Regions from separate parts of the Streptomyces sp. NPDC031479 genome, predicted to be linked through region 3. Evidence: riboswitches for the same ligand, from Rfam matches in the RefSeq annotation. Region 3 holds a riboswitch; each other region holds the start of a gene.
What was found. Region 3 has a riboswitch for cyclic di-AMP ahead of ACZ5D2_RS17915 (transglycosylase family protein). Riboswitches for the same ligand answer to the same signal wherever they lie in the genome.
Positions count from the first base shown of each region.

Region 1: linked by a shared signal. The riboswitch ahead of ACZ5D2_RS08590 (M23 family metallopeptidase) and the one ahead of ACZ5D2_RS17915 (transglycosylase family protein) in region 3 are both predicted to bind cyclic di-AMP.
Region 2: linked by a shared signal. The riboswitch ahead of ACZ5D2_RS23140 (M23 family metallopeptidase) and the one ahead of ACZ5D2_RS17915 (transglycosylase family protein) in region 3 are both predicted to bind cyclic di-AMP.

Region 1 is NZ_JBVIKC010000005.1:172,470-176,753, reverse strand. Features, by position in the region: gene ACZ5D2_RS08600 (aspartate aminotransferase family protein) at 1-1,260, shown strand, start outside; gene ACZ5D2_RS08595 (tyrosine-protein phosphatase) at 1,371-2,192, opposite strand; cyclic di-AMP (ydaO/yuaA leader) riboswitch at 2,509-2,675, shown strand; gene ACZ5D2_RS08590 (M23 family metallopeptidase) at 2,678-3,697, shown strand; gene ACZ5D2_RS08585 (SGNH/GDSL hydrolase family protein) at 3,861-4,284, shown strand, end outside.
Region 2 is NZ_JBVIKC010000021.1:48,125-52,408, forward strand. Features, by position in the region: gene ACZ5D2_RS23130 (HPr family phosphocarrier protein) at 1-125, shown strand, start outside; gene ACZ5D2_RS23135 (GntR family transcriptional regulator) at 425-1,090, opposite strand; gene ACZ5D2_RS23140 (M23 family metallopeptidase) at 1,288-2,088, opposite strand; cyclic di-AMP (ydaO/yuaA leader) riboswitch at 2,101-2,259, opposite strand; gene ACZ5D2_RS23145 (M16 family metallopeptidase) at 2,488-3,855, opposite strand; gene ACZ5D2_RS23150 (M16 family metallopeptidase) at 3,876-4,284, opposite strand, start outside.
Region 3 is NZ_JBVIKC010000014.1:83,126-87,409, reverse strand. Features, by position in the region: gene ACZ5D2_RS17920 (transglycosylase family protein) at 1-914, shown strand, start outside; cyclic di-AMP (ydaO/yuaA leader) riboswitch at 1,190-1,359, shown strand; gene ACZ5D2_RS17915 (transglycosylase family protein) at 1,362-2,114, shown strand; gene eno (phosphopyruvate hydratase) at 2,408-3,694, shown strand; gene ACZ5D2_RS17905 (FtsB family cell division protein) at 3,794-4,282, shown strand.

The sequences.
Region 1 (4,284 bases), on a different contig from region 3:
TACGTACGGGCCGAGGGCGCCCACTTCTGGGACGACGAGGGCAACGACTACCTCGACATGCTGGCCGGGTTCGGCGTGATGGGCCTGGGCCGGCACCACCCCGTCGTGCGCCGGGCCCTGCACGACGTGCTGGACGCCCAGCTCGCCGACCTGACCCGCTTCGACTGCCAGCCGCTGCCCGGACTGCTGGCCGAGAAGCTCCTCGGGCACAGCCCCCACCTGGACCGGGTCTTCTTCGGGAACAGCGGCACCGAGGCCGTCGAGACCGCCCTGAAGTTCGCCCGCTACGCCACCGGCCGGCCCAGGATCCTCTACTGCGACCACGCCTTCCACGGGCTCACCACGGGCTCGCTGTCGGTCAACGGGGAGGGCGGCTTCCGCGACGGTTTCGCGCCGCTGCTGCCCGATACGAAGATCGCGATGGGGGACCTGGACGCCCTGGAGGCGGAGCTCCGGCGCGGGGACGTCGCCGCCCTGATCGTCGAGCCGGTCCAGGGCAAGGGCGTGCTCGCGGCCCCGCCCGGGTACCTGCGCGCCGCGCAGGAACTGCTGCACCGCCACAAGGCGCTGCTCATCGCGGACGAGGTCCAGACCGGGCTCGGCCGGACGGGCGATTTCTACGCGTACCAGCACGAGCCGGGCGTGGAACCGGACCTGGTGTGCGTGGCCAAGGCCCTCTCCGGCGGCTACGTCCCCGTCGGGGCGACCCTCGGCAAGGACTGGATCTTCCAGAAGGTCTACTCCTCCATGGACCGGGTGCTGGTGCACTCCGCCAGCTTCGGCTCCAACGCGCAGGCGATGGCGGCCGGGCTGGCGGTCCTCGCGGTGATGGAGGACGAGCAGGTGGTGGCCAACGCCCGCGCCATGGGCGACCTGCTGCGCGGGCGGCTCGCGGCGCTGGTGGACGAGTACGAGCTGCTGCACGAGGTGCGGGGGCGCGGCCTGATGATCGGCATCGAGTTCGGCCGGCCGTCCTCCCTGGGGCTGCGCAGCCGCTGGGCCGTGCTCCAGGCGGCCCGCAAGGGCCTGTTCGCGCAGATGGTGGTGGTGCCCCTGCTGAACCGGCACCGGATCCTGACCCAGGTCTCCGGCGACCACCTGGAGGTCATCAAGCTCATCCCGCCGCTGATCGTGGACGAAGGGGACGTGGACCGGTTCGTCGGGGCGTTCCGTGAGGTCATGGACGAAGCGCACGGCGGGGGCGGCCTGATGTGGGACTTCGGCAGGACCCTGGTCAAGCAGGCGGTCGGCAACCGCTGAGGGCGCGGCGGGGGGCCGTGCGGGGACCCCGTACGGGCCCCCCGCGCGGCCCGTACGCCCCCCGCCCCCGTGCGCCCCCGCCGCGGCCCCCGCCGGGCCTCAGCCGGGCCTCAGTCGACGAGGAGCCGGTCGCGCAGCCGGTCCAGCGTGGCGGGCGCGAGGTCGAGTCCCTCGGCGAGGTAGGCCTCCACCCCGCCCCACTGGCCGTCGATGGTGTCGAACGCCGCGAGCAGGTACTCGGCGCGCGCTTCGAAGAGCGGGGCCAGCAGCTCCATGACCTCGGGGGAGCGGGCCTCGGGCGCGTCGCTGCCGCGCCGGACGCGGTAGCGGTTGTGCGGGGCGTTGGACTCCAGGTAGTCGGCCACGATCGCCTCGCGCCCGACGCCCAGGGCGAGCAGGGTGACGGCGATCGACAGTCCCGCGCGGTCCTTGCCCGCGGCGCAGTGCATCAGCGCCGGGACGCTGTCCTCGGCGAGCGCGTGCACCACCCGGCTGTGCTCGGCGGTGCGGGTGCGGATGATCGTCCGGTACGAGTCCCTCATGCGGGTGGCCGCCTTGCCGTCGCCCAGGACGGTGCGGAGCCGGGCGAGGTCCCCGTCGCGGACCATCTTCCAGAACTCCCGTCCGTCGGCCGGATCCGACAGCGGGATGTTCACGTTGCGCACGCCCGCCAGCTCGACGTCCGGGCCCTCCAGGGCCTGGTCGGCTCCGTTGCGGAAGTCGAAGACGGTGTGCAGTCCGAGCGATTCGAGGAATTCCGTATCGGTTTCGGTCGCATGTGCGAGATGTCCGCTTCGGAACAGTCGTCCCGGCCTGACCCTCCGTCCGTCGGCGGTCGACAGGCCGCCCACGTCACGGAAATTGCGCACCCCGGAGAGGGCGGGCTCCGGCTCCGGGCCGCTCGGCGGGGGCTGGGGTATCTGCTGGGTCACGTGCGTTCCTCCGCGTGTCCTGCGTGTCCGAATTGCTCTGGTTGGGAACAACTTGCCATACGTGGAGGCGAGATCGCGCCAGGCCCCGTGAGCCAGATCATACGGTGACCGTCCGTGCCTGATCGCGAAATCCGAATTCCCTTGCCAGGGCGGCTGTTGTCGCACGGGAATGGACGGAGGGTGACGGGAATTCCGTTGATCCTTCATGCCTGCTATTCCGTCAGGGAATTCACGGCTTGTTGTGCGCACTCCCGCTGGATTACCTTCGCGATCGATCCGGGTGGACCGCCTCATCCTGCCGCCGCCCGGGAACCGCACCCGACCATCGACGCGCGCGGCAGGAGCGGGGGAACCAGGTAAGTCGCCGTTCCGGATCACTTCCGGGCAGCTCGGGGTGAAGTCGTACGCGTGTTCCACGGGTGCGGCCGGACATCTCCAGTCCGAACCCGACAGCTCACCTCGCAGGCGCCGGAGAGGAATTCGCCATGCCCGCAAAGGGTAAGCACCGCCGTCCGAAGTCCCGTTCCATATCCCGCGGTCTCGCCGTGGCCGGCACCGGTGGCGCCGCCCTCGCGCTGCCGCTGACGGTCGCCGCCGGTGCCCACGCCGCCACCCCGGCCGCGACGCCCGCGCAGGTGCCCCAGGCCCTCCGGGCCCCCGTCTCCGCTCCGGCCTCCGCTCCGGTCTCCGCCCCCTCCGCCGCCCCGGCCGTCTACACCGTCGTGCCGGGCGACTACCTGTCGAAGATCGCCGCCGAGCGTCACCTCCAGGGCGGCTGGGAGCGGCTCTACGCGGACAACCGCGAGGCCGTCGGCGCGAACCCCTCCCTCATCCACCCGGGCCTCAAGCTGACCCTGGACGGCCACGCCGGGACCCCCGCGCCGAAGGCTCCTGAGGCCGCGGCCGAGGGATCCTCCAGCGGGACTCAGGCGGCCGACGAGGCCCCCTCCGCCGCCGGCGCGACCGGCGGGGACACCGCCGACGCGACCCCCGCACCGCGGTCCGGCACCTCGCGCGGACCGGCGGCCAAGACCCCCGCCCAGAGCCCGGCGCCTTCCGCGCCCGCGGCCGCGGCCGGTTCCGCGGCCCCCGCGAACGGCTCCGGTTTCGTCGCCCCGGTCGACGGCGGCACCTCCACGCCGTACCACCAGAGCGGCACCATGTGGTCCTCCGGCTACCACACCGGCGTCGACTTCGTCGCGAGCACCGGCACCACCGTCAGGGCGGTGGGCGCGGGCACCGTGGTTTCCGCAGGCTGGGGAGGTGCGTACGGCAACGAGGTGGTCATCCGCCACGCCGACGGCAAGTACTCCCAGTACGGCCACCTCTCCCAGCTGTCCGTCTCGGTGGGCCAGAGCGTCACCGCCGGACAGCGCATCGGCCTCTCCGGCGCCACCGGCAACGTGACCGGCCCGCACCTCCACTTCGAGATCCGCACCGGCCCGTCCTACGGCTCGGACATCGACCCGCTGGCCTACCTCCGCTCCAAGGGCGTGAACGTCTGACGGGAGCCGCGGCAGCGGCACGGACGCGCGTGGGGCCGGGACCTGAGGGGGGTCCCGGCCCCACGTGTACTTATTCCTTATCCCCCGCGTGGTATAGATCACGGTCCGTCAACCCCTCATTACGTTGGCGTAGGTTGGTGACGGGGGTGAAGGATGTCGTCCCGTGGCAGCGACGAAGACGACACTCAAGACCATCGGCTCGTACGCGGCGATCGGGGACAGCTTCACCGAAGGCGTGGGGGACCCGGGACCCGGGGATTCGTATCTCGGCTGGGCGGACCGGCTCGCCGTCCTGTTGGCCGATCAGCGCGACGAGCACGACTTCCGGTACGCGAACCTCGCGGTGCGGGGCAAGCTCCTCGACCAGATCGTGGCCGAACAGGTGCCCAGAGCCAAGGACCTCGCTCCGGACCTGGTCACCTTCTGCGCGGGTGGCAACGACATCATCCGGCCGGGCAGTGACCCGGACGACGTGGCGGAGCGGTTCGAGGCGGCGGTGGCCGACCTCACCGGGGCCGTCGGCCTCGTCATGATCACCACCGGCTTCGACACCCGGGGCGTCCCCGTCCTCAAGCACCTGCGGGGCA
Region 2 (4,284 bases), on a different contig from region 3:
GCCTGGGCGCCCAGGGCGGCGAGGAGATCGTGCTCGCTTCCGAGGCCGACGGCGCGGAGGCGGCCCTGGACCGCCTCGCGAAGCTGGTCGCCGAGGGCCTCGAGGAGCTCCCGGAGACCGTCTGACCCTTCGGGTCCGGTGCCCGTGAAGCCGCAGTCCCCCCACCCCGGGGACTGCGGCTTCACTGTTTCCCGTCCCGTCCCGTCCCAGGCCGGGCCGGCCGCACGCATCCGATCACACGCGTCCGATCGCCGGAATTCCGGCCGCAGGAATTCGGCCGGCAGGAATTCGGCCACAGGAATTCGACAGGGCGCGGCGGAGGAATTTCCGGACAGCGCGACGGCCGGCGGAATTGCGCACGGCGGGAAGAGCGGGCGCACCGAATTCGCCCGCCCGGCATACCCTTTTGTATACGGGGCGTTTGTTAATGCCGGCCGCTCGCCGTGTGTACGGCAGGTTGCGAAGTCCTCACCCGCGGCCGGTGCGCCGCGGCCGCCCGTTCCGCGTGCAGCGCCGTGAGGGCCGCGGCCCGCTCCGCGTCCCCGCGCGCCACCGCGTCGACGATCGCCCCGTGCTCCGCCCAGGAGTCCACGGGCCGCGCCGGGGGCTCCACCACGTACATCCAGGCGATCTTGTGCCGGGTCTGGGTCAGCAGGGCGATCAGCCCGGGGCTCTCGGAGGCCTGGGCCAGGGTTTCGTGGAACCAGCCCCCCAGGGCCCGCAGGTCCTCCCCCTGCGCCTTGCGGGCCCGCTCCCGGCCCAGCCTGACCAGCCCGCGCAGGACCTTCAGGTGGGCCTCGGTGCGCCGGCGGGCGGCCCGTGAGGCGGCCAGCGGCTCCAGCAGCATCCGCAGCTCCAGGAGATCGGCGGCCTCCTGGGCGGTCGGCTCGGCCACGCAGGCGCCGGCGTGGCGCCGGGTGGTGACGAAGCCCTCGGACTCCAGGGTGCGCAGCGCCTCGCGGACGGGGACCCGGGAGACGCCGTAGCGGCGGGCGAGCACTTCCTCGGTCAGCCGGCCCCCCGGCCCGAAGAAACCGGAGACGATGTCGTCGCGGATCGCTGTGCATACCGCGTGCGCAGGAATACGCAAGGCCGGACCTCCGCTGGATTCACCGCCGGCGCCGTCGCCGGATTCTTGGCCGTGCTGCGACTCTATTGCAGCACACGATAATTTCCGATGACGGCCCGATATCCGAAACATTTCACTGCGGCGGGGGACGCGAAGAAGGCCCCGGCTCGGAGAGCCGGGGCCTTCTTCGTACTGCGCAGGTGCGCGGTGCGTGCGGGTCAGATGCCGACGCCGTGCTGGCGCAGGTACGCCAGCGGGTTGATGTCCGTGCCGTACGTGGCGCCGGTGCGGGCCTCGAAGTGCAGGTGCGGGCCGCTGGAGTTGCCCGTGGAGCCCGACAGGCCGATCTGCTGGCCCGCGGTGACGCTCTCGCCGACGGAGACGTTCAGCGAGAGCAGGTGCCCGTACTGGGTGTACGTACCGTCGTTGTGCTTGATGACGATGTTGTTGCCGTACGCGCCGCCCCAGCCCGCCTCGACGATGGTGCCCGCGCCCACGGCGTGGACCGAGGTGCCCTCGTCCGCGTGGAAGTCGATGCCCGTGTGGCTGCCGGAGGACCACATGCCGCCACCCGCGCCGTACTGGGTGCTGACGTAGGAGCCGTCGACGGGAGCCACGAAGGTGTTGAGGCGCTTGCGGGCCTCCTCGCGGGCGGCGCGCTCGGCGGCCTCGCGCTCGGACTTCTCCTTGGCCTCGGCGGCCCGCTTGGCCTCGGAGGCGCGCTGCTTGGCCTCGGCCTCGGCCTGCGCCTGGGCGGCGACGGCCTCGGCGGCGACCTGCTGGGACTCGGCCTGGACCTCGATGTCGTCCTGGAGGCCGTCGGCGACGACGACCGCGTTCTGGCCGGTGTCCTCGACGGAAGGCGCGCTGTTGTCCGCGGCGAAGGCCGGGGCTGCGACGGCGGCGACCACACCCGTGGTGGCGAGGGCGGCTATGCCGGCGTAGCCGGCGGTCTTGCGGCTCAGACGGCTGGAACCACGGTGCTTGCCGGGAGCGGCGGTACGACTGCCAAACGCCATGAAGGGGCTGGTCCTTTCCTTCCCTCTCGCCTACCGGGTTAGCTGACGGGTTCGGAGCAGGAAGGTCTCCTACGGGCCCCTCTTGCGAGGTGGCCCGATTCACCCCAGGGACACATGTGGGTCCCCGGCTCCCCAGGCTCGCGCCTGACGGGGACTCGGCGATCGCTGTCCGGTGCCGCGAGTGCGGCGCGCACAACTGACGGACAGCAAGGGCGACGCTAGGCGGATCATCAGTCGATCGCCAAACAGACGAGCGCTTTTGTTGCGTACGCCACACCGCATAACCGCAACCATGGCTGAAAGCGGACAAAAAGGGGTCCCGGCGGTGACACCGCCGGGACCCCTGTCACACCCCGGTGCCGGAGCGGCCCCGAAGCCCGAACACCGACGCCACGGACGTCAGTTGGTGACGACGGTGACCTCGCCGATGCCGAGCGCCCGCACGGGCTCCTCGATCTGCGCGGCGTCACCCACCAGGACCGTGACGAGCCGGTCCACCGGGAAGGCGCTCACGACCGCCGAAGTGGCCTCCGCCGTACCGGTTTCGGCCAGCCGGGCGTACAACCGCGCCTGGTAGTCGTCCGGCAGCTCCTGCTCCACCTGGTCGGCGAGGGTGCCCGCGACGGACGCCGCCGTCTCGAACTTCAGCGGGGCCACGCCCACCAGGTTCTGCACGGCCACGTCGCGTTCGGCGTCGGTCAGGCCCTCCGCGGCGAGCGTGCGCAGCACCTTCCAGAGGTCCTCCAGCGCCGGGCCGGTGTTGGGGGTGTCCACGGACCCGCTGATGGCGAGCATCGAGGCGCCCTTGCCGTCGGCGGTGGAGCGCAGCACCTGGCCGAAGGCGCGCACCCCGTAGGTGTAGCCCTTCTCCTCGCGCAGCACCTTGTCCAGGCGGGAGGTGAGGGTGCCGCCGAGGCAGTACGTGCCGAGCACCTGGGGCGCCCAGACGATGTCGTGCCGGTCGGGACCGATCCGGCCGATCAGCAGCTGCGTCTGGACCGCTCCGGGCCGGTCCACGATGACCACGCGGCCGGTGTCGTCGGCCGTCACGGGCGGAACCGGCAGCGGTTCGGCGGAGTTCCCCGTCCAGGTGCCCAGGGTGTCGGCCAGCACGGCGTCCAGATCGATGCCGGTCAGGTCGCCGACGACCACCGCGGTGGCGGTGGCGGGGCGCACGTGGGCCTCGTAGAAGGCGCGTACGGCCGCGGAGTCGATCCGCGCGACGGTCTCCTCGGTGCCCTGGCGGGGGCGGGACATGCGCAGCGTGGCCGGAAAGAGCTCCTTGGAGAGCTGCTTGGCGGCACGGCGCTGCGGGTTGGCCAGCTCGTGCGGGATCTCGTCGAGCCGGTTGCGCACCAGGCGGTCGACCTCGTTGTCGGCGAAGGCGGGCGCGCGCAGCGCCTCGGCGAGCAGGCCGAGGGCCTTGTGCAGGCGGGAGGCGGGCACCTCCAGCGAGACCCGCAGGCCGGGGTGGTCGGCGTGCGCGTCGAGCGTGGCGCCGCAGCGCTCCAGCTCGGCGGCGAACTCCTCCGCGGTGTGCTTGTCGGTGCCCTCCGACAGGGCGCGGGCCATGATGGTGGCCACCCCGTCGAGGCCCTGGGGCTCGGCGTCCAGCGGGGCGGCGAGGTTGACCTCGACCGCGACGACCTGCTGGCCCGGGCGGTGGCAGCGCAGCAGGGTCAGGCCGTTGGCGAGGGTGCCGCGCACGGGGGCCGGGAAGGCCCAGGGCTTGGCCTCGCCGGCCTGCGGGCGCGGGTGGACGGTCATCGTGACGGCTGCGGTGTCGCTCACTGCTCCGCCCCCTCGTTCTCGTTCTCGTCGGACTCGTCGGAACCGGGCAGCGGCTCGTAGACCAGCACCGCGCGGTTGTCGGGGCGCAGCCGGGCCGCGGCCACGGCCTGCACCTCCTCGGCGGTGATGTCCAGGACCCGCCGGACGGCGGTCAGCGCCAGCTGCGGGTCGCCGAACAGCACCGCGAAGCGGCACAGTTCGTCGGCCCGGCCGGCCACCGTGCTCAGCCGGTCCAGCCACTCCCGCTCCAGCTGTGCCTGGGCACGCTCCATCTCCTCGGCCGTGGGGCCCTCCGCGGCGAACCGCGCGAGCTCCTCGTCGACGGCCGCCTCGATGGCGGGCACCTCGACGCCGCTGGAGGTCTTGACGTCGAGCCAGCCCAGTGAGGGCGCGCCGGCCAGGCGC
Region 3 (4,284 bases):
CCACGAACGCGAGCGCAGCCGACACCGCCACGTGGGACAAGGTCGCCGACTGCGAAAGCGGCGGCACCTGGAGCGCCAACTCCGGCAGCGGGGCCTACGGCGGCCTCCAGTTCAGCCTGGAGCAGTGGAAGAACGCGGGCGGACTCGCCTACGCGGAACGCCCCGACCTCGCCAGCCGCTCCCAGCAGATCGCGGTCGCCGAGACCGTGCTGGCCTCCCAGGGCCCCCAGGCGTGGCCGCTGTGCTCCGCCTCGGCCGGGCTGACCCAGCAGGGGCCGGCGCCGCAGGTGGACCCCGGCGACCGCCACGGGCCGGTCGCCCCGACCCCGACCCGGCCGGACAACGCCGTCCCCGACAAGAGTTCGAGCGGGCGCGCCACGGACTTCGGGGCCCCGACCCCGCAGCCGGGTAGGCCGGGCGCCTCCCCGTCCACGAGCCCGAGCGGGCTGCCGGACTACCCGCTGGGCCCGAACACCGGACTGCCCGTCATGCCGGACCCGGACCCGACCGCGCCGACCACCACGCCCCCGGTCACCCCCACCACCCCGGTGGACCCGACCGCCCCGGTCTCCCCGACGGCCCCGGTCAGCCCGACCGCCCCGGTGGACCCGACGGCCTCCCCGGCCCCGACGACCCCCGGCGCCAACCCCGCCTCTCCGGCCGCGGAGAAGGGCGAGGGCGCGGGCAAGCACCGCGGCCCGGCGGCCGTCGAGGTGGCGACCGCGCCCGGCACGGCGTCCGGCACCCCCGACCCCACGTACACGGTGAAGGCGGGCGACAGCCTGACCGACATCGCGAAAGCCAAGGGACTCAAGGGCGGCTGGACCGCCCTCTACCAGGCCAACGAGCAGGTCATCGGCGGGGACGCGGACCTCATCAAGCCGGGTCAGAACCTGGATCTAACCAAGAAATAAGGGCAGTTCGGGCATCCGGAAAGACCTGAATGTCCGTTATCGGTAAATGAGACATGCGTCTCTTCCGGTCAACTGGCGTGTCTCGTTCCGGAACTTCCGCAAACCCCGCCCTCACCTGCGAAAACGCCCATTTGAGGAATGCAAGTAGGCCGGTTTCTCCCTGATGTCGCGCGTTGAACATCGGGGAGAGACCTGCCTACCTTCTGAATCGCTCGCCACCGCGGGCTCCTTCGACCGCATCGCCGAATCCTGCCGGCGGACGGAGGGAACAGTCGTCGCGTCAAGCGCCGAAGGCAGGAGCGGGGGAACCAAGGTAGGCGCCGGGAAAGGCCGTTGAGAGACGGTCGCGACCGGCTAGGGGTTAAGCCACGTGCTCGACACGTGACCGGGCAACTCATCCGCCCGAACCCGACAGCTCACCTCGAAGGCGTCGGTGAGGAGAACTCCATGCTGCTTTCCGGCAAGGGCAAGCACCGTCGCGGCTCCAAGGCCGTCCGCATCGTCACGCTCGCCGGTGTCGCCGGTGTCGCGGTCGCCGCCCCCCTGATGGCCGCGGGCTCCGCGAGCGCCGCCACCGTCAGCGAGTGGGACAAGGTCGCCTCCTGCGAGTCCGGCGGCAACTGGTCCATCAACACGGGCAACGGCTACTACGGCGGCCTGCAGTTCTCGTCCTCCACCTGGGCCGCGTACGGCGGCAAGGCGTACGCCTCGCAGGCCAACCAGGCCTCCAAGAGCCAGCAGATAGCCATCGCCGAGAAGGTCCTCAAGGGCCAGGGCAAGGGCGCCTGGCCGTCCTGCGGCGTCGGCCTGTCCAACTCCGCGTACAACGGCGGCGGTTCGACCACCACCCCGTCGAAGCCGAAGCCCGACACCAAGCCGGCCCCGGCCAAGCCCGCCCCGGCGAAGCCCTCCACCCCGAAGGCCGACACCGAGACCAAGGCCTCCGGCTCCGGCTCCGGCAGCTGGACCCCGGCCAAGCCGGCCCCGGCCAAGCCGTCCACCCCGAAGGCCGGCACCCCGTCGACCGGCACGGTGAAGACCGGCAACGGCTCGTACGAGGTCAAGGAGGGCGACACCCTCGGGACCATCGCCCAGGCCAACGGCGTCAAGGGCGGCTGGGAGAAGCTCTTCGAGCTCAACAAGGACATCGTCGACGACGCCGACATGATCTTCCCGGGGCAGAAGCTGAAGCTCAGCTGAACTCCCGCGTAACACCGCATCACCGGGCCCGGCCCGTAGTGCTTCCCGCCGCCCGGCGCGTCTCCCACGCGCCGGGCGGCGGTGTGTTGTGCGCCGCCGCCGACCTGCGGCGGCTGCCGCCGAGGGCGGACAGGCGAGGGTCTTATGTCAGGGAAGAGGGGTATTCGGGCCCTTTTTCGTCCCAGGACCCGGGCGGCGACAGGCCCAGTGCCCGGAGCCGGTTAGGCTCTAGTCGGCAAGGCCGTCCCACGGCCACCCGCCACCGCACACCCAGCGTCACATCCCAGAAGGAGATGCTCGTGCCGTCCATCGACGTCGTCGTAGCCCGGGAAATCCTGGACTCCCGAGGCAACCCCACGGTCGAGGTCGAGGTGGGCCTCGACGACGGCAGCACCGGCCGTGCTGCCGTTCCGTCCGGCGCCTCCACCGGAGCGTTCGAGGCCATCGAGCTCCGTGACGGTGACCCCAACCGTTACATGGGCAAGGGTGTCGAGAAGGCCGTCCTCGCCGTCATCGAGCAGATCGGCCCGGAGCTCGTCGGCTACGACGCCACCGAGCAGCGCCTGATCGACCAGGCCATGTTCGACCTGGACGCCACCGACAACAAGGGCTCCCTCGGCGCCAACGCCATCCTCGGCGTGTCCCTCGCCGTCGCGCACGCCGCGTCCGAGGCCTCGGACCTGCCGCTCTTCCGCTACCTCGGCGGCCCGAACGCGCACCTGCTGCCCGTTCCGATGATGAACATCCTCAACGGTGGGTCGCACGCCGACTCCAACGTCGACATCCAGGAGTTCATGATCGCCCCGATCGGCGCGGAGTCCTTCTCCGAGGCGCTGCGCTGGGGTGCCGAGGTCTACCACACCCTCAAGAAGGTCCTGCACACCAAGGGCCTCTCCACCGGTCTCGGTGACGAGGGCGGCTTCGCCCCGAACCTGGAGTCCAACCGCGCCGCGCTCGACCTCATCATCGAGGCCATCAAGCAGGCCGGCTACACCCCGGGCAAGGACATCGCGCTCGCGCTCGACGTCGCCGCGTCCGAGTTCTACAAGGACGGCAAGTACGAGTTCGAGGGCCAGTCCCGCTCGGCCGCCGAGATGACCGACTACTACGCCGAGCTCGTCGAGGCGTACCCGCTGGTCTCCATCGAGGACCCGCTGTTCGAGGACGACTGGGCCGGCTGGAAGACCATCACCGACCGCCTGGGCGCCAAGGTCCAGATCGTCGGCGACGACCTCTTCGTCACCAACCCGGAGCGCCTGGCCCGCGGCATCGAGGAGGGCTCCGCGAACGCCCTGCTCGTGAAGGTGAACCAGATCGGTTCGCTGACCGAGACCCTCGACGCCGTCGAGATGGCCCAGCGCAACGGCTTCAAGTGCATGATGTCGCACCGCTCCGGCGAGACCGAGGACGTCACCATCGCCGACCTCGCCGTCGCCGTGAACTGCGGTCAGATCAAGACCGGCGCCCCGGCCCGCTCGGACCGCGTCGCCAAGTACAACCAGCTGCTGCGCATCGAGGAGATCCTCGACGACGCCGCGGTGTACGCGGGCCGCTCGGCGTTCCCGCGCTTCAAGGGCTAATCACCGCCTCTCGGCGCTGGCCTCCGTACGTCCCCGCACTCGGTCCCGTACCGTGTGCGGGGACGTATTTGCGTAGTACGCACCAGGGGAGGCGGGACCATGGCCGGGAACCGGGATCGGTTCTCCACCTTCTCGACGGCGACCAGGCTCAAGCAGCTCGGCGAGCGCACCGCGGCCCACGTCTACCGCTCGCAGTCCCGCCGGCACATCCGGCGCAGCCGGCTCACCGGCCGGGCGGCCCTGCTGGTGCTCGTCCTCTGTACCCTGGTCGTCGCCCTCGCCTATCCGATGCGCCAGTACGTCTCCCAGCGCTCGGAGATCGCGGACCAGCAGCGGGCCGCCGACGACGCGCGCAAGCGCCTCGACCAGCTCCGGGACGAGAAGGCCCGCTGGCAGGACCCGGCCTACGCGGAGCAGCAGGCGCGCAGGCACCTGCACTTCCTGCGTCCGGGGGAGGTCGGCTACATCATGACCGACCCCGGCTCCGGAGCCGCGGAACACCATCGCGGCGGGGAGTCGGGATCCGACCGCCCCTGGTACTCCAACGTCTGGGACGGAGTCGACAAGGCCGACCGCCCCGGCGACTGAGG